One region of the Paenibacillus sp. P22 genome, then DNA from elsewhere that is predicted to be linked to it. Evidence: predicted binding sites of a transcription regulator. Region 1 holds the regulator's gene; the other holds the start of a gene.
What was found. The regulator LexA, encoded in region 1, represses DNA repair genes until DNA is damaged. The targets are predictions, from matches to a motif close to CGAACATATGTTCG.
Positions count from the first base shown of each region.

Region 2: recA (recombinase RecA) is a predicted target of LexA. The motif match lies at 1,592-1,605, and genes of this name have one in related genera.

Region 1 is NZ_CBRA020000064.1:53,697-57,230, forward strand. Features, by position in the region: gene BN871_RS10725 (aldo/keto reductase) at 1-912, opposite strand, end outside; gene BN871_RS10730 (DUF896 domain-containing protein) at 914-1,126, opposite strand; gene BN871_RS10735 (LysM peptidoglycan-binding domain-containing protein) at 1,264-1,728, opposite strand; gene lexA (transcriptional repressor LexA) at 1,939-2,562, shown strand; gene BN871_RS10745 (hypothetical protein) at 2,709-3,281, opposite strand; gene BN871_RS10750 (GNAT family N-acetyltransferase) at 3,439-3,534, opposite strand, start outside.
Region 2 is NZ_CBRA020000082.1:14,738-18,271, reverse strand. Features, by position in the region: gene BN871_RS12855 (competence/damage-inducible protein A) at 139-1,389, shown strand; gene recA (recombinase RecA) at 1,681-2,748, shown strand; gene BN871_RS12845 (RecX family transcriptional regulator) at 2,878-3,534, shown strand, end outside.

The sequences.
Region 1 (3,534 bases):
TTCGAATTGCTCCTTCGTCAGCTCCCAGCCCGCAGCTCCCATGTTTTCTTCGTACTGCGCGTAAGTGCTCACTCCGAAGATCGGCGATGTGATGCCCTTCTGCTGGATGAGCCAGCGGAGAGCCGTTTGCGCAGGCGTCTTGCCGGCTTGCGCGGCTACCTCCTTAAGGACGTCCAGGATGCGGAAATTAGGATCTGTATTCCGGTATTGCCAGGAACTCTCGCCGGCATTCGCAGTCAGCCTGCCTTCTGTCGGCTCCTCGCGTCCGTAACGGCCGGTCAGGAAGCCCCCGCCAAGCGGCGCCCATGGAATGATGCCGACGTTCTCTTCCAGGCAGAGCGGCACCATCTCGCGGTCCATTTCGCGATTCAGGAGGCTGTATTGCGGCTGCACGCTGATGAAGCGCGACCATCCCCGGCTGTCGCTTATCGCGAGCGCCTTCATCATCTGCCAGGACAAGTAATTCGAGCATCCTATGTACCTGATTTTGCCGGCGGAGACGAGATCGTCCAGGGCGCGCAGCGTCTCCTCCAGCGGAGTGGCATGATCCCATACATGGACCTGGTAGAGGTCGATATAATCGGTGCCGAGCCGTTTCAAGCTCGCTTCCACGTTCTGAACGATATGCTTGCGAGACAGTCCGGCTCCGTTGATATGCTCTTCCGTCTGCATGCGGACCTTGGTGGCCAGCACATATTCGTCCCGATTGCCTGCGATCGCCCGTCCGACGATCTCCTCCGATCTGCCGCCGGCGTAGACGTTGGCCGTATCCAGAAAATTGCCGCCCTCGCCGCGAAAATGGTGGATCATGCGAGCCGCTTCTTCTTCAGGCGTCGTATTGCCGAACATCATCGTTCCGAGACACAGCTCCGAGACGGCTAGCCCGCTTTTGCCGAGCAATCGGTATTCCATTTTATTGGCCCCCCTTGTTCTCGTCATCCACCCATTCAATGTTGTCCAGCTGCTGCTTGAAATTGCGCTTGAAATTGGCCAGATACTGCTGTCTGAGCTGCGTCCGTTCTATGACTTCCTCAGGCGTCAGCCCGACAGATTTGTGCTTGCGGGAAAGCTCGTTGATCCTTGCGATCAAGGCATCGATATCCACTCGTCGTTCACCTCTGTTCATTGACGTTTCCTTCTAACTTTGAACTACGGAGAAGAGCTTGTCAAGAAAGCCAAAAAACCCCGGCGATGTCTCCCGGGGCTGATATCTATCGAAATGAAATTAGACTCTCAAAACGGGCGAGGCCTAAAAGAAGCCGTTCAAGATTGCTTGGGAATGATCAAGGTCTGACCCGCCTGCAGATCGGAATCCTTCAGGCCGTTGCGCTGCTTGATCATGAAGACGCTGCGCCTGATGTCATGGGAAAGGCCGGAATTCCCGGCGATGGACCAGAGAGTGTCTCCGCTCGTCACCGTGACGGTCAGCTCGCCCTCAGCTGCGGGGGCGATTCCAGAAGAGCTCGCTCCGGAAAATCCCCAAAAGCTGGAGAAGACCAGAAGGAACAGGAGGATTGACGCTGCATATGGAAGCAGGCGGCGCGGACGTCTGCTCCCGGCTGTCCTTGCCGAGACAGCGGAGGAACGGGGGATGAATCTGGAATCGCCGGGAACTGCTCCGGGACGGAAGCATTCCTTGAGATAATGATGTTCCTGCTTCTTCACTTGCCTGCGGACCGTTGCCTCAGAGCCTCGCTCCGGCGTGCTGTATCCAGATAAAGTCATCATGACCGTTCACTCCCCAAACGTTTGTTCTTATTCCCAGAATAACACGAACATTTGTTTTGGTCAACGCTTATTTGGAACGTATGTTCGCCGATCGGAATCGCCCTATGCGAACGGCTGTTTCTCGAACTTATGTTTGTACGAACTCGGGTTCTGTGCTATACTTTGCCTACATATTTCTTTCTACTAATTTCTAGTTTTGGAGTGATTGCGATGTCTAAAGTGTCCAACCGCCAGCAGGCCATTCTTGACTTCATCAAGAACGAAGTCCGGGACAAAGGCTATCCACCTTCAGTACGTGAGATCGGCGAGGCGGTAGGCCTGGCATCCAGCTCCACGGTGCATGGCCATCTGGACCGCCTGGAGAAGAAGGGCCTGATCCGCCGAGACCCTACCAAGCCGCGCGCCATCGAGATTCTCGACGGCGACGATGCCGCCATGCTGCCCTTTCCCGTCTCGATCAGCCGCGTTCCCGTCGTCGGCAAGGTAACGGCCGGAGTGCCGATCATGGCGACCGAGAACATCGAGGAGTACTTCCCTTTGCCGGCTGACTATGTCGGCGATCACGAGGTGTTCATGCTGAGCGTCGTCGGGGAGAGCATGATCGAAGCGGGCATACATAATGGCGATTACGTCATCGTCCGCCAGCAGCCTTCCGCCAGCAACGGCGATATCGTCGTAGCCATGACGGAAGATGACGAAGCGACGGTCAAGACGTTCTACAAGGAACGCGACCATATTCGGCTTCAGCCCGAGAACGCCTCCATGGAGCCGATCCGGCTCAAGAATGTGACGATTCTCGGCAAGGTAATCGGATTGTTCCGCAATCTTCACTGAGGCATGTCCCTTTTGGGTCAATAGGAAGTCCCTTCCATTACCCCTCCATATCCGGCTTTATTCACCCATTCGCGCACTCTGACAGAGTGCGCGTTTGTTTTTCAAAGGTTCTTATTTTTCGCTGTTGTTCGCTGCTTTTCGCATTGTCATCGAAACTTTTCGTGGAAAAACTCGTTCAGGTAAATATGCTTGGAGCCCGGGTATTGAAAGCTCATGTAGAATCCCGAGGATTCAAGATGAACTCCGGTCAAGTACCGGCTTCGCACATAGGGCCTGATCAATCGGCGGAATCTTTCCTCCTGCCCGCTTCGTATCAGAACCGCCGCCTCCTTGGCGAAGGTGCCGCTGCCGGCCAGCTTCCGGTAGAGCGGCAGCACGGCCGCCGATAGCCTGCGGAGCACAGCTGCCGAAAAAGCGAATTGCGCCGTTCCGGGCGGAATGGTCGTCGCATTCGTGTACGCTCGAACCGGCGGTGGATAGTTGAAGTCCACGAAAAATCCGATGCCGTTCGTACTGAACGAATTGACCGGCGCAAGCGGAGCCTCCTCCTTGAACAGCTTCAACAGCGTATCGAGATCCGCCGCTCGTACTGCAGCGCTCCATTCCTCGGCGAATGGACGGCTTCTAACGAACCGGGCATAAAGCGGCAGCATGCTGGAGGCTGTCCGCGCGAGCACAAGCCCTGACACCCCAGCTCTCGGCTTTGATTGTCTGGCCACGCTCTTCCCCCCTGTTAACGAATCCTAACCGGAATGTTCCGGCAAGATGCCTATGAGTATGAGCCTATGCCGCCCTAAGATTGTCCGAGAACAAGAAAAAACGGCTTGTCCGATCGGACAGCCGCCGTCAAAGCTTATTGGGTTGATCTGCACTCTCTCATAATTGCTTTGTCATAAATACGCTATTTGGGTCTTCCTCATAGCCAGAGAACGGCCCGCATTCGATAAAGCCGAAGGACGCATACAAATCGCG
Region 2 (3,534 bases), on a different contig from region 1:
TGGGGCCGCCGGCACCATCCTTCCATTTGCCTTGGAACGCCTGACCGTCATCGAGGAATCTGTGCACGGGCGCGTTCCCGCCGATTGTCCCATTATCAATCATCGCGACAAACCCAATCCCGGAGGAGAAATGCCAACATGAAAGCCGAAATCATCGCGGTCGGAACCGAGCTGCTGCTTGGCCAAATCGTCAACACCAACGCGCGCTACTTGTCCCAAGGGCTGGCAGCCCTGGGCATCGACGTGTTTTTCCAGACGGTCGTCGGCGACAACGCCTCCCGGCTGAAAGAAGCCATTGCAATCGCTTCTTCCCGGGCCGATCTGCTCGTCTTCACGGGAGGCCTGGGGCCGACAATGGACGATCTCACCAAGGATGTGCTTGCCGACATGCTCGGACGCAAGCTGGTGATCCACGAGCCTTCCTTGGCGAGAATGAAATCCTTCTTCGCGAGCCGCGGCGCTCATATGGTGGAGAGCAACCTGAGGCAGGCGAATTCGATCGAGGGAAGCGCCGCACTGGACAACGAAGCGGGACTCGCCGTCGGCAACGCCCTTGAACAGGACGGCATCCGCTATATTCTGCTGCCCGGACCGCCGATGGAGATGAAGCCAATGTTCGAAGGCCCCGCGACAAGCTGGATCCTTCAGGAATACGGCCGTGGAGCGGCGCTTCACTCCCGCATTCTCCGATTTGCCGGCATCGGCGAATCCAAGCTGGAGCATGAGCTGATCGATCTTATCGAAGCCCAGACCGATCCGACGATCGCTCCTTATGCCAAGGAGGGAGAGGTGACGATCCGCCTGTCGTCCAAATCGCCGGATGAAGCGGAGGCTCTGAAGCGGATCGACGATATGGCTGCGACGATCCAGTCCAGGGTCGGCAGCTACCTGTATGCGCAGGAGGATATCCCGCTGGAGGAAGCCGTTCTGCGGCTTCTGCGCGACCGCAGGCACAGGCTCAGCAGCGCCGAGAGCTGCACGGGCGGGCTGTTCGCCGAGCTGATCACCTCGAGGCCCGGCAGCAGCGGAGAGTTCCTGGGAGGCATCGTCACGTACACCAATGCGCTCAAGCATCAGCTGCTCGGCATTCCGTTGGAGATGCTGGAAGGCGCGGGAGCGCCAGGGGCGGTAAGCGAGGCGACGGCAGCCTTGATGGCCCAGCGGGTGTCCGAGACGACCGGCAGCGACTGGGGCGTATCCATAACGGGCGTGGCGGGTCCGGGAGAGTCCGAGGGCAAGCCGGTCGGACTTGTCTACATCGGCATCTCGCGCAAGGGCATGGAAGCTTCCGTATACACGCTGCAAGCCGGCGGCAGCCGGGAAATGGTGCGGCTGCGCGCAGCCAAGCACGCCTTGTACCGGCTGTGGACGCTGCTCAAGGAATCCTGATCCGCCGGGCGTCCGGATGAACATGCCGGCCGCAGCGCCCGCTCGGCTCCGGCTGCATTCCGGGTGCTCTTGTCTGGGCATCGGGAATGGTCTACAATGGAGACAGTTAACGGAAGAACCGTAGCTTGCATTTCGCAGCTGCGGTTCTTTTTTGTCCGGACGCCGCTGCGGATACGGAGGTGGCGCCGCGGACAAAAAAAAGCGAATGTATGTTCGAAAAAAAAGCTTGGCAAACGAATGCAAACAGGCTATGATAGAACTATAAAATGATGAATGAAGGATGTGGATCTCTTGTCAGATCGCCGCGCAGCTTTAGATATGGCTCTCCGCCAAATCGAGAAACAATTCGGAAAAGGCTCCATTATGAAACTAGGCGAGTCCACGCATATGACCGTTGAGACGGTTTCCAGCGGTTCCCTCGCATTAGATATCGCACTCGGCATCGGCGGATTTCCGCGGGGCCGCGTCATTGAAGTATACGGTCCGGAATCCTCCGGCAAGACGACGGTCGCTCTCCATGCAATCGCGGAAGTGCAGCGCACGGGCGGACAAGCCGCCTTCATCGATGCGGAGCATGCGCTCGATCCGCTTTATGCGAGCAAGCTCGGCGTCAACATCGACGAGCTGCTGCTGTCCCAGCCGGACACCGGCGAGCAGGCTCTCGAGATTGCCGAGGCGCTCGTGCGCAGCGGCGCGGTAGACGTCATCGTCATCGACTCCGTCGCCGCTCTCGTGCCGAAGGCCGAGATCGAAGGCGAGATGGGCGATTCCCACGTCGGCCTTCAGGCGCGCCTCATGTCGCAGGCGCTGCGCAAGCTGTCCGGCGCCATCAGCAAGTCGAAGACGATCGCGATCTTCATCAACCAGCTTCGCGAGAAGGTCGGCGTCATGTTCGGCAACCCGGAGACGACTCCCGGCGGCCGCGCCCTGAAGTTCTACTCCAGCGTTCGTCTCGACGTGCGCCGCATCGAGAGCATCAAGCAAGGCAATGATGTCGTGGGCAACCGCACGCGGATCAAAGTCGTGAAGAACAAGGTGGCGCCTCCGTTCAAGCAGGCGGAGATCGACATCATGTACGGAGAAGGGATTTCCCGTCAAGGCAGCATCATCGACATCGGCGTCGAGATGGACATCGTCAACAAGAGCGGCGCTTGGTTCAGCTACAACGGCGACCGCCTTGGTCAAGGCCGCGAGAATGCCAAGCAGTTCCTCAAGGACAACCCTGCCGTAGCGGATACGATCGATGCCAAAATCCGCGAGGCACATAACCTCAATGCAGCCGCCGAACGGGCAGCCGCCGGAATCAATCCTCCCGCAGAGGAAGATGAAGAGCTGGACGAGCTGGAGCTGGACGTTTAAGCCGTCCCGCGAGCATTCCGGGCCAATCTTACATTGAATAGACCGGCCTGACAGGGAAGCACCTCTGAATCGTTCAGAGGTGCTTTTTTGCTCAAGCCATCCGATCGTGGATCAGGGAGGAGGCATCATATGCAGGACAGCAGCGAGAAAGTCGTGACCAAGGTAGAACCCGATTCCCGCAAACGTTCCTATTACTGGATCTGCCTGGATGGGAATGAAGAGCCGGAGTTTTCCGTCCACGAGGATATACTCGTCAAGTATAGATTGCTGAAAGGAAGCGTGCTCAGCAGCGGGGAGCTGGAGGCGATCCAGTCGGAGGGAGACCGGTATAAGGCTTATGCCTCCGGGCTGTATTATGCCGGATTCAAAATGAGGACGGCAAAGGAAATGGCGGATTATCTGAAACGCAAGGAATATATGGAACCGGATATCCGCTATGCGATCGACCGGCTGCAGCAGGAAAAAGTCATCGATGACCGCGATTATGCGAGAATGTACGCCGCCCAGAAGGTGAAGAGCAGCCAGAAAGGGCGCCGGCTGATCCGTCAGGAGCTGGAGCAGCGCGGGGTGTCCAAGCTGACCGCTGGAGAGACGATCGAGGCGCTCGATGCCGGGGCTGAGCGGGAAGCGGCTTTCAAGGCCGCAGCCAAGAAATGGCGGAGCCTCAAAGGAGAGGATCGCGATAAGCGGCTGAAGCTGACGGGATTTTTGCTGCGCCGCGGTTTCCAGGGCGATCTGGTCCGGGAGGCCGTGCGGCATGTGTCGTCAGGAGAGGAACTGGAGACG